3 regions of the Arthrobacter sp. Z4-13 genome follow, and region 3 is predicted to be linked to each of the others. Evidence: riboswitches for the same ligand, from Rfam matches in the RefSeq annotation. Region 3 holds a riboswitch; each other region holds the start of a gene.
The links. Region 3 has a riboswitch for S-adenosylmethionine ahead of M1E07_RS03945 (cobalamin-independent methionine synthase II family protein). Riboswitches for the same ligand answer to the same signal wherever they lie in the genome.

Region 1 (5,371 bases), 810 kb from region 3:
GCCACGAAGCCTACGGCGTATGTGACGAAGGCGGCGATGATGCCATCCAGTTCGGTCCCTGAGTTGGGGAAGAACATCTTGCCGAACACCAGGGTGGCGGCGGAGGCGTAGAGGAAAAACTCATACCACTCAACGACGGTGCCGGCCATGGAGGCCGTGACGACTTTCCTTAGGCCTGAGGCCTTGACATCGGTTTCCTCTGGCCGCTGTGCGGCGGAGCGTTCCGTACTCATTAGTGAACTCCTTCGGCGTCGTCTTCGACACCACTGGGACAGGCTATGGCGGGTGCGTGTGTTTTTGGTCACGAACCGCCGGGTCCCAACGAGTATGGTCTGCCCGGACGCGCAGCTCAACGCCGAATCATGCAGAGCGCATCTGCGTTTATGCACAATGCGTGGCACGTGGGTGTGGTGTTTACTCCGAGAGGTGCTCCCGCAGCTGGTTTCCCAGCTGGCCGATCTCGGTAAGGAAGCCATCGTGCCCGATCGGTGCTTCGATGAGGTGGACGTCTACCTCCCCGGGGAGAGCCAGGGCCAGCTCCCGCGACTGAGACGGAAAGTAGAGCCGGTCTGAGTTAACAGCGGCAACAAAAAAGCGCGCACTGGAACTGGATAGTGTCTGAACGAGGGAGCCGCGTCCCCGGCAGATGTCGTGGCTCATGAGCGCCTCGGTGATGGCGATATAGCTGTTGGCATCGAACCGGTGGACCAGCTTGGTGCCTTGGTGGTCCAGGTAGCTTTCCACCTGGTAGCGACCGCGGGCTCCGAGCTGTTCGCCCTGGAGCGGAGATTCGGGGGCCTGCGGCGCGCGGCCAAAGCGTCCGTCCAGTTCCATCGGGGAGCGGTACGTGATGTGGGCGATACGCCGGGCAAGGGCCAGACCCTCCTCCGGCGATGGACCGCCGTAGTAGTCACCGCCGTTGAAGTTGGCGTCCTGCCGGATGGCGAGCGTCTGTGCCTGCGCGAAGGCAATTTGCTCTGCGGTACTCGCGGCTCCCACGGAAATTACGGCGCAGCGCTGCACCCGTTCCGGAAACGTGACCGCCCATTCGAGCGCGCGGGCCCCGCCCATGGATCCGCCCAGCACGGCGAACCAGCTTCCGATCCCGAGCTGATCGGCCAGCCGGGCCTCGGCCATGGTGCTGTCCCGCAGGGTTACCAACGGAAAACGCGAGCCCCAAGGCTTTCCGTCCGGAGCGGTCGACGACGGCCCGGTTGACCCGTAGCAGCCGCCCACAATGTTGATGGAGACCACGAAGAAACGAGTGGTATCCACCGGCGCGCCGGGCCCCGCGAGTTGTTCCCACCAGCCGGGCTCCTCCGTGTCGCCCCGGGTCACGTGCGTGCTGCCCGTGAGCGCGTGCTCGATCAGGACGGCGTTGCTGCCGTCCTCGTTGAGCGTGCCCCAGGTTTCGTAGGCCAAGGTGACGCCCGGCAGGTACCCGCCGGCCTCCAAATGTAGTCCTCCGATGGAGGCATAGCGGACGATCCCGTGTTCGGGGACGGTTGTACGGGCGACGGTAACCGTCATGGCAAGACCTCTTCTACGCGCTTGCCCGCCGTCGTTTGACCGGCAGGCCAGGTCTTCACCCGGGGCACCCCACCGCGGAAGGAGGGTTGCCGGCCAGCAAGCCGGGGCTGTCACTGGCACTCATGACCTGCATCGAGTGTACGAAACAGCCCCTGCCTGCCGCCAAGAGTGTGAACGGTTGTGACATCCCGGCTTGCCACCGGCTTGTGCCCGTGGATCAGGCGCCGCTGGCGCCCTTGGCCGCCCTGAAACCCGCTTCAAGGTCCGCGAGGATGTCATCGATGTGCTCGATGCCCACCGACAGCCGCACCAGTCCGGGTGTCACGCCGGCAACTTCCTGCTGCTCCGGCGAGAGCTGGCTGTGGGTGGTCGACGCCGGATGGATCACCAGGGAACGGACGTCGCCGATGTTCGCGACGTGGGAGTGCAGCTCCAGGGCGTCCACGAAACGCTTGCCGGCCTCCGCGCCGCCGGCGAGGTTGAACGACACGATGGCGCCGGTACCCTTGGGCCCGTACTTGCGGCCCCGCTCGTACCAGGGGCTGGAGGGCAGCCCCGCATAGGCGACGGACTCGACGTCGTCACGCGCTTCCAGCCACTGCGCCACTTCCAGGGCGTTGGCGACGTGCCGCTCCACCCGCAGGCTCAGCGTCTCCAGTCCTTGGGCGATGAGGAAGGCGTTGAAGGGCGATACTGCCGAGCCAAGGTCGCGCAGCAGCTGCACCCGGGCCTTGAGGATGTAGGAAAGGTTGGCACCCAGGGCTCCATCGGCACCGAGGTCGCGGGCGTACACCAGGCCGTTGTAGGTAGGGTCCGGGGTGTTGAAGCCGGGGAACTTTGCGGGATCCTTGCCAAAGTCGAACTTTCCCGAATCGACGATCACGCCGGCGATCGCGGAGCCATGGCCGCCCAGATACTTGGTGGCCGAATGCACCACAATGTCCGCTCCCCATTCCAGCGGCCGGATCAGGTACGGGGTGGACAGGGTGTTGTCAACGATCAGGGGAACGCCGGCGTCGTGCGCCACCTGGGACACGCCTTCGATGTCCAGGACGTCCTGCCGCGGATTGGAGACCACCTCGCCAAAGAAGAGCTTGGTGTTGGGCTGCACTGCGGCGCGCCACTGCTCCAGGTTGTCCGGGTCCGCCACAAACGTGACGGAAATCCCGAACTTCTTCAGCGTGTGGGCGAAGAGGTTGTAGGTGCCGCCGTAGAGGCTGGGGCTGGCCACGATGTGGTCCCCTGCCTCGGCAATGTTCAGGACGGCGAAGGTCTCAGCGGCCTGGCCGGAGCTGAGCAGCAGGGCTCCCAGACCGCCCTCCAGGCTGGCGATCCGCTGCTCCACCGCCTCCTGGGTAGGGTTGCCGATCCTGGTGTAGATGGGCGCCAGCTCGGCCAGGGCAAAGCGGTTGGCGGCGCTTTCAGCGCTGGGGAACACAAAGGATGTGGTTTGGTAAATGGGAAGTGCACGGGCGCCCGTGGCGCCGTCCGGCTCTTGACCTGCGTGGATCTGGCGGGTTTCGAAAGACCATCCGTTGGACAACTAAGGCTCCTTTGACATGGGCCCGGCATGCTGGGAGCACTGCGGGCCGCGCTTGCCATCCGGCCGTTGCCGGACAGCCAGGTCCTCACCCGGGGCACCCCACCGCGGATGGAGGGTTGCCGGCCAGCGAGCCGGGGCTTGGCGCTGGCACTCATGACCTGAGCTCAGTGTAGGAACGTGCACGCGGTGCTGGACAGGATTATGACGAAGATAGTCCTCATGACGGCCCTGCACGGACCCTGGTTTTTATGCCGATTCGACACGGAAATCCTAGTAAGGCTTGCCTTAGCTGAGAGCCCGATCACAAAGTGCCAAGATGTTGCCATGCGCATGGATCACGTCTCTTACGCCTGTGAACACGATGGCCTGGCTGCCACCACCGAACGTATCTCCTCTGCCCTCGGCGTTGAGGCAGTGAAGGGCGGGGTACACCCGCGGTTCGGAACCCGGAATATGATCATCCCGCTTGCGGGACACAAGTACCTCGAAGTGGTGGAGGTGCTGGACCACCCCGCCTCTGACAAGGCTCCCTTCGGGCAGGCAGTGCGTGCACGGTCTGCAGCCGGCGGCGGCTGGATGGGCTGGTGCGTCGAGGTTGACGACCTGGTCCCCTTCGAAGAGCGGCTCGGACGCTCCTCGGTCAACGGGAACCGCAAGTTTCCTGATGGCCGGGAACTGGTCTGGAAGCAGATTGGCATCTTGGGTCTGATTGCCGACCCGCAGGTTCCGTACATGCTCAAGTGGGAGGGCGACCCATCCCTGCACCCGTCCCACGCCTACGACAGCAACGTCAAGATGAGCTGCCTGACCATTGCCGGGTCCGCTGCACGCGTCACCGAATGGCTGGGTGAGCCGGTGGAGAAGCCGCTCGAAGACGTAGCCGTGGAGTGGGTGGCACCGCACGGGACCCCCGGGATCCTTTCGGTGACGTTCGAGACCTCCAACGGAGCTGTCACGATCTGATTCTCCCCATGTAGATCGGGTGGCTCTGCCCAGGGCTTTGCCTCTTGGGCAGGCGCTGCAGCTGTGCTCCAAAACTTCGGCCGCCATCAGCAGGTGACAACGGCGTCACCCGCTGATGGCGGCCGAATCCATTTCGTGCCGGAACCCGGTAGGACAGCACCTGGAATCCCTGCGGTTGAGCCCATCGAAACCCGGTAGTAGATCCATAGGCATTCACGCCCCGCTCGCTGATGGGAGACTTACCGGAATGTCAGACCCCTTCACGATGATGGAGGTATGAAGACGAACCCGGCGGTGGTGCAGGCGGAGGTGGGAGTTGATGCTGCTGTCGCTGCGTTCAGGGTTGCGCTGGCTGGCGGACTGGGTGAGGATCCGTTGCAGCGGGTTGCTGATGCGGCTTTGGATGTCCTGGCCGGCGTGGCACGGTCAGAAGCGAAGCTGGCGGCGGTGAAGGCACAGGCCGTGGCGGTCCTGGCTGAATCTATGAAGGCGCTGAATCCTCCGCCCGGGTCGCCGCAGGAGGCCGCCGCGCAGGACCGGAGCCTGGTGGCCGAGGTCGGGTGTGCCCTGGCGATCGGTGACCGGGCCGCCGGTACCCTGCTCGCCGAGGCTCACGCCCTGACCAGTTCCCTGCCCCGGACGCTCGCGGCCCTGCAGTCAGGGACGATCTCGTGGGCGCACGCCCGGACCATGATCGAGCAGACCGCGTGTCTTGATCCCGCTGGTGCGGCGGCGCTGGAGGCGCACTTCCTGGACCCGGCGGCGCCGAACCCCGCCCGCGGCTGCCCGGTCGGGGAAATGCCGGCCTACCGGTTCAAAGCCAAAGCCCGGGGCTGGCGGGAACGCCATCACCCGGAGAGCCTGGAGAAACGCCACGCGAAAAGTGTCGCGGACCGTCGGGTGGAGTACTGGCCGGACAGTGACGGGATGGCGTGGGTCGCCGCCCACCTGCCAGCGGACCGGGCGTCGGCGATCCGGAACCGGCTCACCGCTCTTGCCAGGGGCATGCAGGGCCCGGACGAGCCCCGCACCCTGACCCAACTGGTAGCCGATAGTTTCTCTTCAGGGCTTCTCGGCAGCGATAACCCTGCCAGCAGCGGCGAGGGTGCAGGAACGGATCCCGGCCCATCTTCGTCGATCCGGGCGCAGGTGTTGGTCACCGTGCCGGTGTTCTCCCTGATGGGCCTGACCGACGAACCCGCGGTACTGGACGGGCACGGCCCGATCCCGGCCTCCGTGGCGCGCAAACTCGTTGCCGACGGCGCCGATTCGTTCCACCGGGTGCTGGTCGATCCTCGCGACGGGGCACCGCTGGAGATCGGCCGCTCCAGCTAC
Region 2 (5,371 bases), 1.0 Mb from region 3:
CCCAGCCCGCTGGTCTTGTAAATGGGCGTATTCGCTCCGATGGCCACGCCGTTGGCGATCATCGGGTTGTCCTGGCCGGCGGGCAGGTTGGAGACCGTGGTGCGTGGCTTCGGATCCGTGAGGTCCTTGAATACGGCGGGCGCAGCGAAAGCTGCAGTGGCTGTGAGGCTGATGCCGGCGATGCCGGCGGCGATCAGGGAAATGCGGCGTCGGAACATGGGCTTCTTTCGGGGCTCGGCTTGGGTGTGTGGGGGAGCAACGGCGGGCATCATCCGGCCACCGTTGCTGCTACCCGGCTGTGCAGGGATGTCACGGCAGCCCGGGCAGAGGTCATGGCGCCGTGCTGCCAGGCGATGGCATGGCTCAAGTGGTCCCCGGCGAAGTAGATATTGCCGGAAGGTTCCAGCAGCTTGGCGTACTTGGCGTCCGTCTGTGACGGCCAGCCCACCCAGGCGCCTTCCGAGAACGCCGTGCTTCCCCAGTCAACGGAGAACGACGACGAGACGTCCTTCCGATAAACGTCACCGTGGATCCTGGCACCCTGGTCCAAGGCCCGGCTGAGGCGCTTTTGTGGACTGAGTTCCTTGTAGACGCGCGCGCTGGGTCCGGTGTTGTAATAGCCGACCATGGTGCCGCGTTGTCCGTGGAAGCCGGTGGATGGGTACCACATGTTGCCGAGGTCGATGTTGGTGTTGGTGATTCCGCCGTAAATACGGTGGTCCTCCTCCCACCAGCGGCGGGAGTACTCAATGCCGATCTTGCCGGCATCTCTGGGGCTGGCGAATTTCAGCGCATCGAGAACGTCGACGGGGAGGTTGCCCGGAACCTTGGCGGCGATGTGCGGCGGCAGGGTGCAGACGGCGAAGTCGGCTTCGATTTTCCTGGCTTGGCCGCCCGGGTTGGTGTATTCCACCGCGACGCCGGCAGCCGTGTTGTTCATGGACAGGACCTGGGCCCCGTAAACGAACTTGTCCTTGCCGATGGCGGCTTCGAAAGCGTAGGGAATGCGGTCCATGCCGCCCACGGGCTGGAACATCATCATGGCCTGGTCCCAGCCGAATTCGAAGGAGAAGTAGTTGCCAACACCACTGGCGAAGACATCTGACAGTGCATCCGGCGCCAAAGGTGTTCCCGCTTCCAAGCCCGCGCCGGGGGCAATTGAGTAGCCCTTGCGGCCCGTGCCGGTGTATTTGAAGCTTGCTGCAGGGTCGCCGGTAACCCTTCCACCGATGGCCCCGAAGTTCTGCAGGAAGGAGATCAGGTTCTCCTTGTCTGCCGTACTCATGTAGCTGTCCAAGGCACCCTGGTCCGTGGCTTTGGCCAGGAGCTCAGATACGTAGCCGTACACGTCGGCTTTGGCGGCACGGTGGCGGACGGGGGTGTTGGAGAGCTTGGTGTTGCCCTCCCGGAACAGGTAGCCGTCGGCGTTCTGGTTGGTGAACGGCTCGATGGCCACTCCCAGTTCCTTGCAGTAGTCCAAGGTGATGTGGTGCTGGGGAATCCGGCCCGGGCCGGCATTCATGTACTGGTCCTTGGAAAAGGTTGCGCGCTGGGTAATCCCGCGCAGGTCCGTTTCCTCCGTACCGCCGCGCACGGTCCAGTTGCGTCCGCCCGGGCGCATCCTTGCCTCCAGGATGGTGACCTTGTAGCCTGCCTTGCCCAACTCGTAAGCCGTCGTCAGGCCGGCTATGCCGCCGCCCAGAATGACAACGCTCTTACCTTTGCCCTGCAGGTCATCTGCGCGGGGTGCGGCAAAAGCCGGAGCGGCCGTGTCCGGCGCCAGCCCCATGGCCGCCATCGTTTGGTACATCACCCCGGCTCCCCCGACCATTCCCACATAGCGGAGGAAGTTCCTGCGAGTAGCATCTGACATATTTTTCCCTTTCACCGGAGTGTTACGAGGTGAGCGTAGGGGCGGAATGTTTCGTCAAAGTCTGTGACAATTTCGGTGTTGTAGCATTCACATTTCTGGAAGGTAAACGCCCACGCAGGACGCGGGATGGTGTTGTGGAAGGAAGAACATGACGGACGGAACCGGTTCTGCGCGCGGGACGGCTGGCCGGATACCGGCTCACTCTCCCCAGCCCCTAATTCCCGGAGTCAGCATCCGCCTGCTGGACGGCGGCGACGCTGAATCCTTGGCGCAGGCGTATGGGCGCAACCGCAGGTTCCTGGCACCGTGGGAGCCGAAGCGGGATGACACTTTTTTCACACCCGCCCACCAACTGGACATCATCCGGGCTAAACGGGGTCACTACGAGCTGGGCACGGAGGTCCCGTGGGTCTTGGTTGCGGAGGACGACGACGGCACTGCCACCAGCGGCCCGGGCGGGGACGGCACCCGCATCGCCGGAACCATCACCCTGACGGGCATCGTCCGCGGGCCTTTCCTCAGCGCCAACCTGGGTTATTGGGTGGACCAGGACCTTAACGGGCGCGGGATCGGGGCGGCAGCGGTGCATTTTGCCGTCGGGTATGCACAGCGGGAACTCGGACTGCACCGCGTCCAGGCCGCCACCCTGCTACATAACACGGCCTCCAGGCGCATCCTGCAGCGTTCCGGGTTTCGGGAAATCGGCGTGGCATCGGAGTACCTGAAAATTGCCGGCACATGGCAGGACCATCTGCTCCATCAGCTCATCCTGCCGCAGGGTTCAGTTACGGAACATGACGACGACGGCGGTGCGGCCCCGCGTGCCAAGTGTTACGTTTTTGGGGAGTAATGAGTACCGGCGCCAAGCCCTGACTGGCCGGTCGGCAACCCTCCTTTCGCGGCGGGGTGCCTCAGGTGAATACTCGGCATATCGACCGATTCGAGTTGCAAGCGTGAGAGAAGGAGATCCGTCATGTCCGACGCACCCGCCCCTGAAGAGAGACTTTCGTACCGGCTTGTCACCGGGCCGGATGACAGGTCTTTCTGTGAACGGATTTCGAGCGCCCTGGCTGAGGGCTACGTGCTTCACGGCAGCCCGGCCGCAACGTTCAACGGCGGTCAGGTGATAGTTGCGCAGGCCCTGGTCCTTCCGGCAGCCATTGCATCCGCCGATGCCGCCGTTGCCACCGCGGTGGATGACCTTGAAGCCGCCGGCGAAGACCTCGAGTTCGACGGCGAGGGCCATGCATGAGATACGCAGGAGACCTGACGCCCCAGGAGGCGTGGGACAAGCTGGAGCAGGGCGCCATCCTGGTGGACGTGCGCACCGAGGGCGAGTGGGCCCACATCGGCATCCCTGACACCAAGGCCACCGACAACGATCCGCTGTTCATCCAATGGACGTTCCCCGGCGGCATCCCCAACCCTGACTTCATCAGCGCCCTCACCCAGCAGGCGCCGGAGGACGCTTCGGCCGAGCTGGTATTCCTGTGCCGCTCCGGCCAGCGCTCCATCGCAGCCGCCATTGCTGCCACCCAGGCCGGCTTCACCTCCTACAACGTGCTGGAGGGCTTCGAGGGCGAGCCGGACCGCTACGGCGAACGCACCGTCAACGGCTGGAAGAACCGCGGCCTGCCAACCAATCTGGGAAAGAATTAAGTGACCTTCAACGAAGACGCCGCCGGCTGGAGCCCCGACACCCAAGCCGTCCGGGGCGGCCTGGACCGCACCAATTTCCAGGAAACCAGCGAGGCGGTGTTCCTGAACTCGGGCTTCGTCTATGAATCCGCCGCCGCGGCTGAACGCGCCTTCACGGGCGAGGACGAGCGCTTCGTGTACTCCCGCTACGGCAACCCCTCCGTGGCCACTTTCCAGGAGCGGCTCCGTCTCCTCGAGGGAACCGAGGCGTGCTTTGCTACGGCGTCCGGCATGTCCGCCGTCTTCACAGCCCTCGGTGCATTGTTGGCGGCCGGCGACCGCGTGGTTGCCGCCCGCTCGCTGTTCGGTTCCTGCTTTGTGATCCTTAACGAGATCCTTCCGCGGTGGGGCGTCGAGACGGTGTTCGTGGACGGCCCGGACCTGGAGCAGTGGCGCGCCGCTCTGTCCCAGCCCACCACCGCGGTGTTCTTCGAGTCGCCCTCCAACCCGATGCAGGAGATCGTGGACATTGCCGCGGTCAGCGAACTCGCGCATGCCGCAGGTGCCACCGTCGTCGTCGACAATGTCTTTGCCACTCCCCTGCTGCAGCGCTGCGGCCAATTCGGCACCGACGTCATTGTCTACTCCGGCACCAAACACATTGACGGCCAGGGCAGGGTACTGGGCGGCGCCATCCTGGGCACCAAGGAATTCATCGAGGGCCCGGTCAAGCAGCTTATGCGGCACACGGGCCCGTCGCTGTCCCCCTTCAACGCCTGGGTCCTCACCAAGGGGCTCGAGACCATGGCCTTGCGCGTCAACCACTCCTCCGCTTCAGCCCTGCAGCTGGCCGAGTGGCTCGAGCAGCAGCCTGCCGTGAGCTGGGTAAAGTACCCGCTCCTGAAATCGCACCCGCAATACGAACTCGCCGCCAGGCAGATGAGTGCCGGCGGCACGGTCCTCACCCTGGAACTTGCGACGACGGGTGGCCGCTCCGGCAAGGAGGCCGCCTTTGCGCTGCTGGATGGGCTGCGCATCATCGATATCTCGAATAACCTGGGAGATTCCAAGTCCCTGATCACCCACCCTGCCACCACCACGCACCGGGCGATGGGACCTGAGGGCCGCGCGGCCATCGGCCTGAGTGATGGCGTTGTTCGGCTCTCGGTGGGGCTTGAGGACGTGGACGATCTGATTCGCGACCTGGAACAGGCACTCAAGCAGATTTAGCTCTGGCTGGCATGAGGTCCCGGTTCCGCTCCGGCACCGCGGCCATTTGCCGCTTGCTGCTCCTTTGTCGCTCTGACGCAAGCTACACAAATGGCCCGGCCCACTCGCTGGGTTCCATTGCGCAACGGAATTCGCTGAGTTCAGCCAGTCCGTGCCCCGCTGCACCAGGACCATCAGTGTTGGATGGAGAGACGCACGGCCACCTCGTCGCCTTCACTGACCCGGGCCTTGTCCCTGATGGCCTTCTTCACGGGCAAGAGGTAGGAAGCGGCTTTCTGGTCGGCAAACAGTGAAGTCTGCCAGGAGTGACCTCCAATCTCCGCTGTCACCCTGACGGATCCAAATGCCTTGCTGGCGCCGGCGCTTTGTTCACGGATATCGTCTGCGACGTCTGCTGGCAATGTGAGGAAATGCCAGCCTGCCTCGCCGGGGTAAAGCCACAGTTCAGCTCTGAAGGAGTACGGGACCGTCACGCGCCGAGTATCGCACTCCTCCCTGCCGGGACACCACCGGTTGCTGGGATCAATCGGGGAGGGCGGAAAAGTTTTCTAAATTCCTTTTCAGCGGAGGACTTTTAGGCCCTGTTTTGTCAGACCCCCTCACGATGATGGAGGTATGGAAACGAACCCG
Region 3 (5,371 bases):
GCCCGCCGCCGTCGTAATTCCCTGAAGCGTCAGTCGTTGATGAGATCGTTCACCACGATGGTCTGGTCCCGGTCCGGGCCAACACCAATAGCGGAGAAGCGCGTGCCGGAAAGCTTTTCCAGGGCCAGCACGTAGTTGCGCGCGTTCTCCGGCAGGTCCGCGAGGGTGCGCGCACCGGTAATGTCCTCGGTCCAGCCCTCGAAGTACTCAAAAATCGGCACCGCGTGGTGGAACTCGGTCTGCGTCATGGGCATCTCGTCGTGGCGCACGCCATCCACGTCGTAGGCGACGCACACGGGAATCTGCTCGATGCCGGTGAGCACGTCCAGCTTGGTGACGAAGTAGTCCGTGAAGCCGTTGACGCGCGAGGCGTGACGGGCCAGGACGGCGTCGTACCAGCCGCAGCGGCGCGGCCGGCCGGTGTTGACGCCGAATTCACCGCCGGTCTTCTGCAGGTACACGCCCATCTCGTCGAACAGCTCCGTGGGGAACGGACCGGCACCAACACGTGTGGTGTAAGCCTTGATAATGCCGATGGAGCGGGAGATGCGGGTGGGTCCGATACCTGATCCAACCGAGGCGCCGCCGGCGGTGGGGTTGGAGGAGGTGACGAACGGGTAGGTCCCGTGGTCCACGTCCAGGAACGTTGCCTGGCCGCCTTCCATCAGGACGACCTTGCCTTCGTCGAGGGCCGTGTTCAGCACCAGTGTGCTGTCGATGACCAGGGGGCGGAGCCGTTCGGCGAAGGACAGGAAGTACTCCACGATCTCGTCCACCACCACGCCACGCCGGTTGTAGATCTTGACCAGGAGTTCGTTCTTCTGCCGCAGCGAACCTTCCACCTTCTGGCGGAGGATTGACTCGTCGAAAACGTCCTGGACGCGGATGCCCAGACGGGCCACTTTATCCATGTACGCAGGGCCGATGCCGCGCCCCGTGGTTCCGATGGCGCGGCTGCCGAGGAAGCGCTCCGTCACCTTGTCCAGCACCTGGTGGTAGGGAGCGACAAGGTGTGCGTTCGCGGAGACGCGAAGCTTGGAGGTGTCGGCACCGCGTGCCTGAAGGCCTTCGATTTCCTGGAAGAGTGCCTCGAGGTTGACCACGCAGCCGTTGCCGATAATGGGTACCGCGTTGGGGCTGAGGATACCTGCCGGCAGCAGCTTGAGTTCGTATTTTTCACCGCCCACGACGACGGTGTGCCCGGCGTTGTTGCCGCCGTTGGGTTTGACGACGTAGTCAACACGGCCGCCCAGCAGGTCGGTCGCCTTGCCTTTTCCTTCGTCGCCCCATTGGGCTCCTACGATCACAATTGCTGGCATGGGATCCTCCCCCATTCGTTCGGGCTGCCCGGTCCCGCCACAAGTGGCAGGGCTGGCGCAGCGCCGTTCATGAGAATGCCCCGAATGGACCGGCCTTCGCTGGTCTGCGCGGCAGCACAGCGACGCAAGAGTTCCGGGGCTCTTACCACCCAAGTTTAGCCGATCAGTGACTTTGTCCACTCGTTGGGTCGCCGCGGTCCTTCTTGCAAAGTAAAGGACCCCTGCAGGAGTGAAGGACCGCGGCGGACTGTCAGCGGTGATGCTATTCGTCGTCGGCTTCCTCGCCCGGGCGGGAGGTCTGGGTGGCCAGGCTGTCCCAGAAGGAGGTGTCGGCGTCGGCAATTGATCCGTCCGCGATGGCCGCGGCGGTGGCGGTCAGCGTGGTGACCGTCTGCTTGATCAGGTAGCCATTGCTCCGGAGCCCCAGGGCGTAGCCGTCCAGGTAGTGGTCGGACATGCCGCGCATCTCAAACAGCAACGTTGAGATGCCGTACTCCACGGCGATGCCGTTGCGGCTGATGGTTTCGGCGCTGCCGCCCACGTACTTGCCGAGGTGGCCCCAGCCGGTGGAGTCGACGTTTTCGAAAACGACGGCGCCCAGCTGCTTGGACTTCTCCACAACAGCCGGATCTGCGTTCGGGGTGGTGGGGTACAGGATGGACCCGGACACGAGTTCGCCATCGCGCTGGCTGCGGGTGCCCTGGTGGTGCAGGTCGATCATGTAGTCGATCTTGTACTTGCGCATCACGTTGTAGTGGAGCGCCTGGGTTTCGGGCTGGATCTTTGCTACATGGTCGCGGTTAAGGTCCACCTCTTCGGCGTTGTACCGCGTCATGTTGCGGTCGCCCTTGGCCAGGTAGTCGTCCAGCGGGAAGTTCACGTCCCCCATGGCACCGTCTGCGTTGAGCATCGGCACAATGAGGATGTTCACGCCATCGAGGACATCCCCGGACTTTCCGGTGCCCAGGTGCTTGACGAATTCCAGCGCGCCTTCAGTGGTGAGCTGTTCGTTGCCGTGCTGCTGCGTCAGGTAGAGGATGGTGGGCTTGGCTGGATCCGAGATGTACTTGACCAGGTGGATGTCCCGGCCTTTCACGGTCTGCCCAATGACCTCCAGCTCCATGGCGGACTGGCGGGCATCCTGGTCTTTGAGGAAAGAGACCATCTGGTCATAGGAAACCAGCTTCGATGTGGTGATCTGTCCGTTGCCGTCATAGTTGGGGCCTTCGCCCACAGCGATGGCCGGGGCCGGCGCTGCTACAACTGACAGAGCCAGGGCTCCCGTAACTGCCAGGGTCCTGAAGGTTGCCAGGGTTTTTCTCACGGTGCGGTACCTCTTTCGAGTGCATTAGGTGTGGCCAGCCCGCCATGTCCCCCATCACGGGCTGTGACAGAAGCCAACCAATCTGAACGAGAGCTGTCAATGGATATAACAGGAATGCGCATACAGTTATTACGTTCCGGAAGCATGGGTCCGGCGCCCTACCCGTTCCGACACAAACTGAAGCGAATTTGCTCCCGGGAGCCATCTGGATTTGAGTGAGAGAGAACCATCCGGAGCGGCCGAGAGACCTGGATCGTTGACGCCGCAGCAACCCCCAAGTGCAGGTACGTCCTGCCTGCGAAGGTGCTACTGCCAGGACCGATGGAAAGGAAATTCCAGCATGACCTTGAACACAGACCACATCCGCGTCACCCACGCAGGTTCGTTGCCCCGCACCCCTGAACTGATCGCCGCCAACGCCGCGCGCGAGGAGAACCCGGCCGACGTCGAGGGCTACAACGAACTCCTCACCGCTTCCGTGGTGGACCTGGTGGAGCGCCAGCAAAACCTGGGCGTTGATATCCCGAACGACGGCGAGTACGGGCACGCCATGAGCGCCTCCGTGGACTACGGCGCCTGGTGGTCCTACTCCTTCGCGCGCATGGGCGGGCTGGAGCTGGACAACGACGCCAAGTGGGCCGTCGAACCGAAGGAATCCACCCCGGGCAACGTCCAGCTGACGGGCTTCATCCACCGCCGCGACCGCACCATCTTTTCCGAGGCCTACAACGATCCCACCAGCGGCATCTTCACGGGCGGTCCCAGGCCGTTCCCCAAGGTCACGGGACCGCTCGTCTACACCGGCCAGGAGGCGGTTGCCTCCGACATCGCCAACCTGAAGGCCGGCCTGGCTGCCACTGGACTCAAGGAAGGCTTTGTTGCGGCGCTCTCCCCCGGCAGCGCCTCACGCATCACCAACGAGTACTACGCAACGGAGGAGGAGTACATCTACGCCTGTGCCGATGCACTCCGCGAAGAGTACAAAGCCATCATCGACGCCGGCCTGATCCTGCAGATCGACGATCCCTCCATCGCGGAGAACTGGGACCAGATCAGCCCCGAGCCGAGCGTGGCGGACTACCTAAAATTCACGCAGATCCGCGTGGAGGCCCTCAACTACGCCCTCCGGGGCCTTCCTGAGGAGCAGGTCCGCTTCCACCTCTGCTGGGGCTCCTGGCATGGTCCGCACACCACAGACCTTCCCCTTGCGGACCTGGTGGAAACCATGCTCCAAATCAACGCCGGCGGTTACTCCTTCGAAGCCGCCAATGTCCGCCACGAACACGAGTGGCGGGTCTGGGAGGACACGAAGCTGCCCGAGGGCAAGGTCATCATCCCGGGCATCGTTTCCCACGCCACCAACGTGGTGGAGCATCCGGACCTGGTAGCCGACCGGATTGTCCGGTTCGCAGATGTAGTGGGCCGCGAGAATGTCATCGCCTCCACTGACTGCGGCCTCGGCGGCAGGGTCCACCCGCAGATCGCGTTCGCCAAGCTGGAATCACTGGGCGAAGGCGCACGCCGGGCCACCAAGCGGCTCTGGTAGCCAGAAATCACTTAACGCCGAACCCGCCGGTTCCGTGTCCCGCTTAAATCGGGTGCGCGGGACCGGCGTTTCGTTTTGCGGGGCTTGCTAAACTGGTGAAGGCCGACCAGGAATCGGTCCACCCCATTTCAACCATCGCGGATGTGTGCGGCCATTGTGCGCCCATTTTCCGAGGTGGCAGCGAGACCAATCCCCGCAGGAGATCCAGCACTACATGACAGCCCTGGCACCCGAATCCTTCCATGAGCAGCTTCTGAGCCGCCGCTACGAACCCAATGTTGCAGCCGTGAACGAACTGTGCGATTCCCTGCAGGAGGCCAAGCCCGGCACGGTGGTGCCCTACGTGGACCCCATGCACGACGTCGACGAGTGCCGCATCATCAGCCTGTACTCAAACATCGGCGAGGCCGACCCGTCCGGTTTCATCACCGCCGGGGACCACGACGCCGCCACCCGGATGCTCGGCATCCAATGGAAACTGGGGCTGCGTCCGGAGTTCGTGATGCCGTGGAACGTCCACCCCTGGCACATCGCCGGAGAGCCGAACGGGAAGTTCACCCCGGACCAAATCTCCGCCGGCCTCAAGCCGCTGCTGAAGTTCCTGGCACTGGTTCCGCGCGCCTCGGTCATCGTGGCACACGGCACCGAAGCCAACCGCCTGGCCAACCTGCTGCTCAAGACCGAAGTGCCGCTGCTCTGGCGCCGCGGCCTGAAGACTTACAAGGTGCGCTCCCTCAGCGGCCGCGCGTTCGCCGGTTCGCCTGCCCGCCAGGAGGAGTACCTCGAGGCCATGCGCGTGGCCTACGCCGATGCGATGGCGCGCACGGGGCTGCAGAAATCCCCATCTGCCCCCTAACCTCGCAAGCTCGGCCAGGGAACCCCTGCGGACGTGGGCCCATGCCACGAGGCTCACTGCTTACGACGACGGCCGGTCACCTTGTTGAAAAGGTAACCGGCCGTCGTCGTCCGCTTGCTACTTCGCTTCGATGGCTGCTTTCGCCGCCGGGTCGGAATCGTTCAGGAACTTCTCAATCCGTTCCGGCTCCTCCGCCTCGCCGATCGCGGCAGATGCGCGGCCGAGGGAGTACAGCGCCCGCAGGAAGCCGCGGTTGGGCTCATGCTCCCACGGGATAGGCCCCACGCCGCGCCAACCGTTGCGGCGCAGCGAGTCCAGCCCCCGGT

Region 1: it holds a riboswitch for S-adenosylmethionine, as region 3 does, so the genes downstream of both, M1E07_RS07510 (bifunctional o-acetylhomoserine/o-acetylserine sulfhydrylase) here and M1E07_RS03945 (cobalamin-independent methionine synthase II family protein) in region 3, are expected to answer to the same signal.
Region 2: it holds a riboswitch for S-adenosylmethionine, as region 3 does, so the genes downstream of both, M1E07_RS18920 (DUF1737 domain-containing protein) here and M1E07_RS03945 (cobalamin-independent methionine synthase II family protein) in region 3, are expected to answer to the same signal.

Annotation. Positions count from the first base shown of each region.
Region 1 covers NZ_CP096459.1:1,244,135-1,249,505, reverse strand. Annotated here, with positions in the region: gene M1E07_RS07520 (MFS transporter) at 1-233, opposite strand, end outside; gene metX (homoserine O-acetyltransferase MetX) at 415-1,530, opposite strand; SAM riboswitch class IV at 1,543-1,658, opposite strand; gene M1E07_RS07510 (bifunctional o-acetylhomoserine/o-acetylserine sulfhydrylase) at 1,748-3,073, opposite strand; SAM riboswitch class IV at 3,117-3,232, opposite strand; gene M1E07_RS07505 (VOC family protein) at 3,398-4,036, shown strand; gene M1E07_RS07500 (HNH endonuclease signature motif containing protein) at 4,313-5,371, shown strand, end outside.
Region 2 covers NZ_CP096459.1:3,693,715-3,699,085, forward strand. Annotated here, with positions in the region: gene M1E07_RS18905 (Rid family hydrolase) at 1-218, opposite strand, end outside; gene M1E07_RS18910 (flavin monoamine oxidase family protein) at 269-1,873, opposite strand; gene M1E07_RS18915 (GNAT family N-acetyltransferase) at 2,022-2,723, shown strand; SAM riboswitch class IV at 2,719-2,833, shown strand; gene M1E07_RS18920 (DUF1737 domain-containing protein) at 2,847-3,125, shown strand; gene M1E07_RS18925 (rhodanese-like domain-containing protein) at 3,122-3,532, shown strand; gene M1E07_RS18930 (O-succinylhomoserine sulfhydrylase) at 3,533-4,741, shown strand; gene M1E07_RS18935 (DUF1905 domain-containing protein) at 4,915-5,214, opposite strand; gene M1E07_RS18940 (hypothetical protein) at 5,341-5,371, opposite strand, start outside.
Region 3 covers NZ_CP096459.1:435,115-440,485, reverse strand. Annotated here, with positions in the region: gene M1E07_RS03955 (adenylosuccinate synthase) at 30-1,319, opposite strand; gene M1E07_RS03950 (M14 family zinc carboxypeptidase) at 1,582-2,643, opposite strand; SAM riboswitch class I at 2,867-2,971, shown strand; gene M1E07_RS03945 (cobalamin-independent methionine synthase II family protein) at 2,984-4,189, shown strand; gene M1E07_RS03940 (uracil-DNA glycosylase family protein) at 4,404-5,045, shown strand; gene M1E07_RS03935 (DUF3151 domain-containing protein) at 5,163-5,371, opposite strand, start outside.